DNA from 2 places in the Caulobacter sp. DMC95 genome. Region 1 is predicted to be linked to the other one. Evidence: predicted binding sites of a transcription regulator. Region 1 holds the regulator's gene; the other holds the start of a gene.
The links. Region 1 encodes LexA, which represses DNA repair genes until DNA is damaged. Its sites were predicted from a motif close to ATGTTCNCNANNTGTTCT; they were not measured.
Positions count from the first base shown of each region.

Region 2: the regulator LexA is predicted to act here: its motif matches at 2,134-2,151, upstream of recA (recombinase RecA).

Region 1 covers NZ_JBQUZP010000001.1:199,873-205,631, forward strand. Annotated here, with positions in the region: gene ACT53N_RS00985 (ComEC/Rec2 family competence protein) at 1-1,076, shown strand, start outside; gene ACT53N_RS00990 (isocitrate lyase/PEP mutase family protein) at 1,142-1,903, shown strand; gene lexA (transcriptional repressor LexA) at 1,976-2,680, opposite strand; gene ACT53N_RS01000 (class I SAM-dependent methyltransferase) at 2,851-3,687, opposite strand; gene ACT53N_RS01005 (lysophospholipid acyltransferase family protein) at 3,736-4,326, opposite strand; gene trpC (indole-3-glycerol phosphate synthase TrpC) at 4,423-5,211, opposite strand; gene trpD (anthranilate phosphoribosyltransferase) at 5,208-5,759, opposite strand, start outside.
Region 2 covers NZ_JBQUZP010000007.1:123,369-129,127, reverse strand. Annotated here, with positions in the region: gene alaS (alanine--tRNA ligase) at 1-421, opposite strand, end outside; gene recA (recombinase RecA) at 958-2,028, opposite strand; gene ACT53N_RS16290 (EAL domain-containing protein) at 2,281-3,888, shown strand; gene ACT53N_RS16285 (DUF885 domain-containing protein) at 3,941-5,759, opposite strand, start outside.

The DNA of each region.
Region 1 (5,759 bases):
TCCTGGCGATCCTCTTTGATCGACGCGCGATCACCTTGCATGGCTTGGCGCTGGCGGCGCTGCTGATCCTTCTGCTCAAGCCCGAAACGGCGGGCGAGCCGGGCTTTCAGATGTCCTTCGCTGCGACAGCCGCGCTCGTGGCTCTAGCCGAGGCCTGGCCCCGGCCGGTGCGGGAGTTGTCGACACCCTGGTGGATCCAAGGGCCGCAGGCGGCCGTCGCCTGGTTGGCCGCCAGCGTCGCGGCCAGCTTTGTGGCGGGCTTGGCCACCGCGCCGTTCGCCATGCAGCATTTCAACCGCGTCGCGGTGTGGGGTCTGCCAGCAAACCTGCTCGTGGCGCCATTGTCCTCGTTCGTGATCATGCCGTTTTTGGCTATCGGCGCTCTTCTGGAGCCCTTGGGACTAAGCGCGCCCTTCCTGGCTATCGCCGGCTGGGGCGTTGACGCCATGCTCGGCGTTGCGAACCTGTTCGCTCAAGCGCACGGCGCGCAGCATGTCGTCGCCAGCGCACCACCAGAGGTGCTCGTGCTCGCGTTCCTGGGGCTGATGCTCCTCTGCCTTTGGAAAGGGCGTCTTCGTTGGATCGGCGCGCCGCTCGCCTTGGCTGTCGCCGTTTGGCCCAGGCCATCACCACCCGACGCCTGGGTCGCCGCCGACGGCGCGACCGCCGCCGTGCGATCGGGTGACGCGGCGGTTCTGCTCCGGACTGACGCCAAGCGGTTCGGCGCTGAGCTCTGGGCGCGGAGGCGGGGTCTGGAGCCGACAGCCTGGAGTCTCTACGGCTGCGACCGATGGATTTGCGGACCGAAACTTGGCGCGCCTGTGCGGTTGTCCCTGGCATGGTCGCGCAAGACGCCTGACGCCGAGGTGCTGAGCGGCCTATGCGTTCGGAGCGAGATCGTCGTGGTTCGCGGAAAGCCGCCGCCGCGCGTGCCGCCGCTGTGCGCCGAAACCGTGCTGCTGACAGGCGAGGACTTTGCACGGCAAGGCTCAGCCGAACTCTACCGACGGCCGGACGGTTGGCGCATTGTCTGGGCGCAGCCCTTACGTGGCGAGCGACCGTGGAGCGGATACTGACGCCTTCTGGTGCGTGGCGGGTTAGAATCGGGCGCCGGACCGCGCTCTATCAGGAGGCCCCCACTATGTCAGATCCATACGCCCCACGGCGCGCCATATTTCGCGCCCTCCATGCGGAAGGTTGCTTCATCCTGCCTAATCCGTGGGATGTCGGCAGCGCAAAGCGGCTGGAAGGCCTTGGTTTCAAGGCCCTGGCCTCGACCAGCGCAGGCATGGCTTGGGCGCTGGGCAAGAGCGACGGAGCGGTGACGCGCGATGAGGTGATCACTCACCTGAAGATGCTCTGCGCCGCCACTGATCTACCGGTCAATGCGGACTTCGAAAATGGCTTCGGAGATACGCCAGCCAAGGTCGCCGAGAGCGTGACTTTGGCCATAGACGCGGGTGTCGCGGGTCTCTCGATCGAGGACTGGTCGGGCGTGGCGCTCTATGAACTTTCCGTCGCCGTAGAGCGGCTCAAGGCGGCGCGTGCGGCGATTGACGCTAGCGGGCGCGACGTGATGCTGGTGGGGCGCTCCGAAGGCTATCTGCGTGGCCGCCGTGACCTTGGGGCGACCCTCGAACGGCTGAAGGCCTATGCCAGCGCTGGCGCGGACTGCCTCTATGCGCCTGGCGTTACGGATCCGGCTGAGATTCGAGCGATCGTCGAAGCGGTCGCGCCCAAGCCTGTAAATATTCTGCTCTGGGGCGACGACATGACGGTGGAGAGCCTTGCGGGGCTCGGCGTGCGCCGGGTCAGCACCGGCGGTGCGCTTGCGGCGGCGGCCTGGGCGGGCTTCGACGCCGCAGCCCAACGGTTAGCGGAGGCCGGACGTCTTACGCCCTAGTCGCAAATAGGAGAAAGGCCCCGATCCTCGTCGGATCAGGGCCTGAATCGCCGGAGCGCTGCGCGCCTGGGTCTAGTGATAACGGCGGATCAGGCCCACCAGCTTACCCTGCACCTCGACCTGATCCGGACCGAAGATGCGCGTCTCGTACTTTGGATTAGCCGCCTCCAAAGCGATCGAGCCCCCCTTCTTGCGCAGGCGCTTTAGGGTGGCTTCCTCGCCGACCAGCGCGACGACGATCTCGCCCGAGGTGGCGGTGTCGCCCTTCTTGATGATCACATAGTCACCATCGAGGATCCCAGCCTCGATCATCGAGTCTCCCTGGACCTCAAGGACATAGTGCTCGCCGCCGCCGAGCATCGTTTCTGGCACCGGCAAACGATCGCGTTCGTGCTGGATTGCGTCGATTGGCGTACCCGCGGCGATCTTGCCCAGGATAGGAAGGTCGCGGCTGTCATTGGCCGGGACGGCAGTGCTGCTGGACGGGAGCGGCGCCCCGCCGCCTTCAAAGACCTGCGGGCGGAATGCGCCGCGCCCCTTGGGCGGCGCAGCGGTCGTAGCCTGCTGCGGGAGCTTCACCACCTCCAGCGCGCGCGCCCGATGCGCCAGACGACGAATGAAGCCACGCTCCTCCAGGGCCGTGATCAAGCGGTGGATCCCGGACTTGGAAGCCAGATCGAGGGCTTCCTTCATCTCGTCGAACGACGGCGAGACGCCGGTTTCCTTGATCCGTTCATGGATGAACATCAGCAGTTCGTGCTGCTTGCGCGTGAGCATGTCGGCCTCAGGTGGAGCGCGGAACAAACCGCAAACCTTGCGAATGTTCTCGTGGTGTTCCGCGTCAAAGTCAAGCCGAGCTTCGTTAACGGGAAAAGCGGCGTTATTTCAGGGGGTTAGGGTGGGGGCGATCGGAAAGCGCCGAAGAATCAAAAACTTAATAAAGCCTTTCAGGAGCGCTTGCGCGCCACGATGATGTCCTGGTCCTGCATCGGTTCGCGCCGCCAGACGCCGAGGGCTTGGTTCAGGATCTCCAGGCCCAGTTCCTCGTACTGCGTTCGCACGTGCGCCAGATCGTAGCCAATCACGGCCTCGGGCAGGTCGGGCGTCGCCGTCCAGCAACCGTCCAGTGGATGGACGAAGTCGAAGGCGATCTGGCCGGACCCGGTGTTGGCCCGCGCCTCCTCATCAATCAGATACCAGGAGACGATGCTGATGCCGCCCGGCCGCAGGACCCTGGCGATCTCGCGCGCGAACTGCGCCTGATCCGCCGCCAGCAGATGGGTGAACACCGAACCCAACCAGACATAGTCAAAACTGGCGTTGGGGTAGGGAAAGACATAGGCGCTGGCCGGCTGGGTTCCGCTCGGATTGTAGCGGTCGCTGTGCATGTCGGCGTGGAGGAACTCGAACCTGGAGTCTCCGACGGCGATATTTGCGCGGCACCAGTCGATCGCTTCGGCCATGACGTCGAAGCCCGCGTAGCGGCCGTTCTCATCGAGATAGTCGACGAGAGGGGCGGCTGCGCGTCCGATGCCGCAGCCGACGTCGAGGATGGCGTGGTGAGGTTGCAGGCCCGCGTCAAGGAACAGCGCCTTGAACTGCTGCCCGACCCGCACGAAGTCGGCGTCTGCGGCCCCGACCAGGTGCCAGAGTTCCTGGGGGGCCTGGAGCCCGTCGGTCGGCGCGGTGACAGAGGTAGCGTGCGCGGTTGGGCTTAGTCGACCGAGAGTAGACCTGATTGGACGCTGCGCGAGGCGCTTCAAGGTGGTCAGCAAGGCGCGCATCCGATTCTCCCGCAGAACGGCGCCCGCCTTATAAACCAGCGTTCCGGCTCACGCGCCCGTCGTGAGGTCCTGGTCGTCGAACCCGGTGGCCATCTCAGGGAACTTGGGCGTGCAGCTCTGGTAGAAGCCGGCGATCCGCCGCATGTCGGCGGCGTAGTCGCCGGTCGGGTAGATCGCGGGGCCAAGGCCCACGACCTTTCGCTTGTAGTCCATCATGCCCAGCACCATCGGCACCTCGGCGCCCATGGCGATGTGATAGAAGCCGGTTTTCCACTGCCGGGCTTTGCCGCGTGTGCCCTCCGGCGCGATCGTCAGCATGAAGGTGTCACGGCGGCCGAACTCCTCGACCATCGCCTTGACCATGTCCTTGGAGCGCTCGCGATCAAGCGGTATCCCGCCAAGATCCCGCATCATCTGGTCGAACGGCGGCTTGAACAGCGAGGCCTTGCCGATGAAGCTGAGATCAAGGTTCAGGGCGTCGGCGGCGCCGACGAAATAGACGAAGTCCCAATTGCTGGTATGGGGCGCGGCGATCACGACGAACTTCCGCGTTTCGGGCGGTGCGCCCTCGATCTTCCAGCCCTGCAGCTTGAAATTCGTGGCCAGGGCCCATTTCACGACTCGCGCGAGCCAGTTCATGCACGTTTCCTCAGCCGCGTTCTCGGCGCGGCGACATTTGGAAGGATGGGACTGTTTCGCCCTCAGGCGCCAGCGCCAGAAAAGCCCGTTTTGGGTTTAACCGATCAAGATCCGCGTCGCGGCTGTCACATCCGCATGGCGCATCAGGCTCTCGCCGACCAGCATCGCCTTGGCGCCGGCGCCTTCCATCCGCACGACGTCATCGTGAGTGAAGATCCCGCTTTCGGTGACCAGCAGCGCGTCTGGCGGCGCCTGAGCTGACAGGCGCTCGGTCACCGCCAGATCGACGACGAAGCTCTTGAGGTCGCGGTTGTTAATCCCGACCAGATCCGAGCCCAGCGCGCCAGCGCGCGCCATCTCGGCCTCATCGTGAACCTCCACCAGGGCGTCCATGCCCAGGCGTTTGGCTTCGGCCATCAACTCCGCCGCCAGTACGTCGTCGATCATCGCCAGGATTACGAGGATCGCATCGGCGCCTAGGGCCCGGCTCTCGGCCACCTGCCAGGGATCGACCAAGAAGTCCTTGCGGATGCAGGGCAGGGCGACCGCAGCCCGAGCAGCGACAAGATATTCATCCGCGCCCTGGAAGCTCGGCGTGTCGGTCAGCACCGACAGACAGGCCGCGCCGCCGGCTTCATAGGCCTTAGCCAGAACCGGCGGATCGAAGTCCTCGCGGATTAGGCCCTTCGAGGGCGAGGCTTTCTTGATCTCCGCGATCAGCGACAGCTTCCCCGGGGCGTGGCGCGCTTCAAGCGCGGCCTTGAACCCGCGCGGCGCCGAAGCGCCCTTGGCGGCGGCGTCGATCTGGGCTTGAGAGCGTGCGGCCTTTCGGCTTGCGACGTCCTCGCGCTTGTAGGCGGCGATCTTGGCCAGAATGTCGGTCACGCGGTTACGTCCGTATTGGTGGCGGTCACGAGGCCTGCGAGAGCGGCCTTGGCGCGTCCGCTGTCGATCACCTCACCCGCCAGGGCGATGCCCTCGACCAAGGTCTCGACTTTGTCGGCGACCAGGAAAGCGGCGGCGGCGTTGAGCAAGACGATGTCCCGATAGGGGCCCGTCTCGCCGTCAAACAGACGGGTCAGGGCGGCGGCGTTGAAATGAGGATCTCCGCCCGTCAGATCGGCCAGAGCAGCGCGGGGCAGGCCGACGGCCTCGGGCGTGATCTTGAACAGCCTGACGACGCCGTCTCGCCACTCGGCGACCTCGGTCTCGCCGGTCGTCGTCAGTTCGTCCATCCCCGAGCCATGCACCGACCAGGCGCGTTCGGCTCCAAGGGCGCCCAGCGCCTTGGCGATCGGCTCGACAAAGCGCGGCGCCGAGACGCCGACCACCTGCCGCTTGGCGCCGGCGGGATTGGTCAACGGGCCGAGCAGGTTGAAAATGGTGCGGAAGCCCAGCTGCTGGCGGATCGGCGAGACATGCTTCATCGCCCC
Region 2 (5,759 bases), on a different contig from region 1:
TCCACAGCGCGGCCGCCTCGTCGTCGGTGTGGTACACCGTGACCAGCAGCTTTTCCTTCGGCAGCTTGAACTCGCCGGTCAGCAGGGTCCAGGCGTGGTGGATCGCCTGTTCCTTGAAGTAGTCGCCGAACGAGAAGTTACCCAGCATCTCGAAGAAGGTGTGGTGGCGCGCGGTGTAGCCGACGTTGTCCAGGTCGTTGTGCTTGCCGCCGGCGCGGACGCACTTCTGCGAGCTGGCCGCGCGCGGATGGGCCGGGGTTTCAGCGCCCGTGAACACATTCTTGAACGGCACCATGCCGGCGTTGACGAACAGCAGGGTCGGGTCGTTCTGCGGCACCAGCGGCGCCGACGGCGTCACGGCGTGATCGGCCTTGCCGAAGTAGTCGAGGAAGGTGCTGCGGATCTCGTTCAAGCTGGGCATGAGCGTCTCAAGTCTTGCGTACCGGTCCGGCGAGCGGCCGGAAGTCGGCCGCTGCATAGCGCGGTTTTCGGCCAAGGGGAAACAGGCTTGGATGTGGGGGCGCTGGTTGCGGCGGAAAAGGACCCGTTTGCGGCAGTTCGCCCCGTCCGCGCTCGCCGCGTCGCGGCGGCGACAGGCGACATTGGGGCGGTCGGAGATCGGTGTTAGGCGGGGCCCGTGCGGTCTTCGAGACTTGCCTTCAGCTGACACCTCAAGATGAAGAACTCTATTGCTGAAGAGCTCATCCTGGGGAGCGCGCCTCGAAGGACGCAAAAGGCCAAGGTCCGCTCAGGGGTGAAACCTGACCTTCCGCTGCATGCCGCCCACATCAAGCCGAGGAACGACCGCCCACCCTCTCGCCCCCAAAAGAGTAGGCCGCCTGGCATGGGGTCCAGGCGGCCTGATCGCGGCCTTCGCGGCGGTCCGCCGCGGGCGTGTTGAAGGCGGGGAACGCCCGCGAATGCGGGCGAAGGCCGCGAAACCTTCGGGCGGAGGATCTACTCCTCGTCGCCCTCCTCCGGGCCGCCGACCAGGAGCTCTTCCTCGATCTTCTGCGACGACTTGCGGACGGCGGCTTCGATGGACGCGGCGATGTCAGGATTGTTCTTCAAGAACTCGCGGACATTGTCGCGACCCTGGCCGATACGCTGGCTGCCGTACGAGAACCACGAGCCGGCCTTATCGATGATCCCAGCCTTGACGCCGAGGTCGATGACCTCACCCAGCTTGGAGATGCCCTCGCCGTACATGATGTCGAACTCGACCTCACGGAACGGCGGGGCCACCTTGTTCTTGACCACCTTCACGCGGACATTGTTGCCGATGATCTCGTCACGCGCCTTCACCGAGCCGGTGCGGCGGATATCGAGACGCACCGAGGCGTAGAACTTCAGCGCGTTGCCGCCCGTGGTCGTCTCGGGGCTGCCGTACATCACCCCGATCTTGTGGCGGATCTGGTTGATGAAGATGACGATGGTGTTGGCCTTGTTGATCGAGGCCGTCAGCTTGCGCAGCGCCTGGCTCATCAGACGCGCTTGCAGGCCGGGCAGGCTGTCGCCCATCTCGCCTTCGATTTCCGCCTTGGGCGTCAGCGCCGCCACCGAGTCGACGACCACGATGTCCACGGCGCCGGAGCGCACCAGCGTGTCGGTGATCTCAAGCGCCTGCTCGCCGTTGTCGGGCTGAGAGACCAGGAGGTTGTCGAGATTGACCCCCAGCTTGAAAGCGTAGGACGGATCCAGCGCGTGTTCGGCGTCGACAAAGGCGGCGGTGCCGCCCGCCTTCTGCACCTCGGCCACCACGTGCAGCGCCAGGGTGGTCTTACCCGAGCTCTCAGGGCCGTAGACCTCGACGATCCGCCCCTTGGGCAGGCCGCCGATGCCGAGCGCGATGTCCAGACCGAGCGAGCCCGTGGAGACGGACTCCATCTCGACCTTGCCCTTCTCGCCCAGCTTCATCACCGAGCCCTTGCCGAACGCGCGGTCGATCTGGGCGAGAGCCGCCTCTAGCGCGCGTTGCTTATCGCCTTCTTCCTTGGCCACGAGTTTCAAAGCCGCCTGACTAGTCATGATTGATCCGCCTTCTATTCCATGATTCCGGTCGCCCGATTGGCGCTTCGCGCGCCCCGCCTCAGCAACCTGTGGAACATGGTGAATGGGTACACGCTTTGTTCCATGTTCGCAAGATGTTCCCATCGCAGAAACGACCGTTTTTGTCGCACCGCATTGGAACCGGAATTGAGTTTCGCTGGGGCCGCCGCCGAAACCGGTCCTTAAGTCCCGACATGCAAGGGTCACTGGCTCACTCGGGGGATTGCCGACTTGTCGCTAGATCCGCGTCGCCTTCTTGGTCTGGCCTTCGCCAGCGCCGACCTGCTGGTGGAATTGCAGAGCGGGCGCGTGCGCCTGGTCCTCGGCGCTGCGCAGAAGGTGATGGGCAAGAGCGAGGCTGCGCTCACGGGCAAAGTCTGGGCGGAGCTGTTTCACGCTGACGACCGCCCTTTGATGGAAGCCATGCTGGGCTGCGCCGACGACGGCGTGCGGCGTGGTCCGGTCGTGTTGCGCCTGGCTGAACCGGCGGACAAACACGTCCGCGTCATCCTGCGCGCATTGCCCGAAAACGAGGGTCGTGTCTCGGTGGCGATCACAGCGGCGCAATCCGCCGGGCCGCCGTTAGCGGCCAGTTCGCTACAACCCCGCGAGTCGTTCGACGATATCGCACAGGGCCTGTTCGAAGCCGCCCGGGTCACCGGCATCGAGCTGGAACTGGCCATGGTGGAGTTCTCCGGCCTGGGCGACATGCGCGAGGGGCTGTCGCCCGATGAAGCCGCCGCGCTCGACGTCCGGGTGGCCAGCGCGCTTCGCGCCGAAGCCCATGGCGGCGCCGCAGCCACCAAACTGTCGGACGACCGCTTCGCCCTGCTCCGCCAGCGCGACGATCGTCCCGAAAACATGATCAAGCGCCTGACCCGGATGGTCAGCGCCGAAGCCAGCGCTCACGTGGTGCCGCTGGAAGGCGGCGGCGGCTCATCGCGAGCGATGCGCGCCCTGCGCTACGCCCTAGACGATTTCCTGCGCGAAGGACTCAAGGACATCCCGCCGATGACCTTGTCTGAGGCGATGAACCGGTCCGTCAAGCGCACCCTGGCGCGCGCCGGAGCCCTAGGCGTGGCCGTCAGCCAGCGACGTTTCAACCTGGCCTTCCAGCCCGTCGTTTCGCTAGCCACGGGCCTCGCGCATCATCACGAGGTTCTGGTCCGGTTCGAGGACGGCGGCAGTCCGTTCGCCCTGATCCGTATGGCCGAAGAGTTCGATCTGATCGAAGAGCTCGACCACGCCATCGTCGAGCAGGCGGTCAAGAAGCTGGCCAACGACACCGAGCGCAAGCTGAAGCTGGCGGTCAATGTGTCAGGCCAGACGATCGGCAACGAAACCTTTGTCGACCATGTCGGCCGACTGCTGGCGAAGTTCGACGAAGCCAAGGGGCGACTGATCTTCGAGATCACCGAGACCCGCGCGATCGACAATCTGGTGACCGCAAACCAGCATATCCAGAGCCTCCGCTCGATGGGCTCTCTGGTCTGTCTCGACGACTTCGGGGCCGGCTCGTCTTCGTTCTCCTACCTGCAGCAGCTGGCGCTCGACATCGTCAAGATCGACGGTCGCTATGTGCGCGAACTGGCCGACAACAGCCGCGACGGCGCGCTGGTGCGGCGACTGGTGGAGCTGTGCCGTGACCTCAAGGTCCGTACGGTCGCGGAGATGGTCGAAACCGCCGAGGTCGAGGAGGTCGTCCGCAATGTCGGCGTCGACTTCGCCCAGGGCTGGCTCTACGGCAAGCCGTCGGACAAGCCGATGCCCGCACTGCGCAGCACCGCCCCGGTCAAGGCCGTGGCGCGCCGCGCGGGCGCATCGGACAGCTGGGGCTAAGGAAGAGCGTCCCTCCCCCGCCAGCGGGAGGAGGGACCTCATCTGAACGCCTTTAGGCCTTGCCGCCCTTGCTGACGATGTAGTCGTCGATCACCCGCTCGAAGACGGTCAGCGGAGTCATGCCCGACAGCAAGCCCGCGTCGTGGAATTCGCGGATGTCGAACTTCTTGCCCAGCGCCTTCTGGGCCTTGGCCCGGGCGCGGAGCCAGACGATCTTGCCGATCATGTAGCTGCAGGCCTGGCCCGGCCACACGACATAGCGCTCGATCTCGGTGATCGCGCCGCTTTCCTCATCGCCCATGGTCTCGGCCATGTACTTGATGGCCTGCTCGCGGCTCCACTTCTTGTGGTGCATGCCGGTGTCGACCACCAGGCGCACGGCGCGGAACAGCGCGTCGTGCAGCATGCCGATCTGGCCGCGCGGGTCGTTCTTGTAGACGCCCATCTCGACAGCGAGCTGCTCGGAATACAGAGCCCAGCCCTCGGTGTAGCCCGAGAAGCCGATGATCTTGCGGATCAGCGGCAGGCCCTTGGCTTCGTTCGAAAGAGACAGCTGCAAGTGGTGCCCCGGAACGCCCTCGTGCACGGTCAGGGTGGTCAGGGTGTATTTGGCCTGCTCCTTGGTGTCGCGCAGGTTGATCCAGTAGATCCCCGGACGCTTCCCATCCAGCGAGGGTGAGTTGTAGTAGCCGCCCGGCGCACCGGCCTCGATGGCCTTGGGCACGCGACGGATCTCCAGCGGGGCCTTGGGCAACTGGCCGAAATAGGCCGGCAGCTGCTTTTCGATCCACTTGGCCTTGTCGTTCAGGTCCTTGATCAGCTGCTCCTTGGCCTCATCCGTGTTCGGATAGAAGTCCTCGCCCAGCTTGCGCATGCGATCGCCGACCGTGCCCTTGGTCATGCCGATCTTCTTGAACAGCTTGTCGGCCTCGGCCTCGATCGCCTTGACCGTGTCCAGGCCCAGTTGGTGGATCTCGTCCGGCGTCAGGTTCGAGGTCGTGTAGTTCTTCAGAGAGGTGGCGTAGTACTCGCCGCCGTTCTTCAGACGCCACACGCCGGCGTCATGGGTGGCCTTGCTCCGCACGCTCTCCATCAGCGCGATCTGGCGCTTCAGGGCGGGCAGCACCGAGTTTTCGTAGATCTTCGAGGCCTCGCCCGCCCAATCGCCTGCGATGTTCTTTTCCTTGGTGCGACGGGCGATCGACTTGACCAGCGTCGTATCCGCCGTCGGCGTATCAGCGAAGGCCTTCATCTGGACCAGCGTCTTGTCGATGACGAAGTCCGGCGGGATCACGCCATCGGCCATGTCCTGCTTGGCAAGGGCCGTTTCCTGATCCATCAGGCGCGCGAAGCCTTCCATCCGCGACAGATAGGCGTCGGCGTCGGCCTTGGTCTCGATGCTGTGCTGGGTGTCGAGGAAGTCCGGCATTTGCTGATAGCTGCCGGTCAGCTGGCTCAGCACGTACGGCGCGCCCGAACCGCCGCCGCCATAGCTGAACTTGCTATTGCCCTCGTCCATCACCGCCAGGATGAACTCGACGGTGTCGTAGTTGGCCGCGTCCATGCCCTTGAGCGCGCGGCGGTCGATGGCGCGCAGCGCGGCCAGTTGCGTGCGGACCTCAACCTTGCCGGCCTCGATGGCGGCGGCGGAGCGGTCCGTGAGCAGCCCCTTGGTCCAGGCCAGTTCGCCGCTGTCCAGGCCCAGGCCCGTCGCGGTCTCGGGCGACTGTCGCAGTTGCTTGGCCATGATCGCGTCGAACAGCGCGTTCAGCTTGGCCACCTCGCCCTCGCGGGCCAGGGCGAGAGACGGCAGACCGCCGGTGGCGGCGAAGCCGGCCGCAGCGGTGGCGAACATCATGTGGCGACGGTTG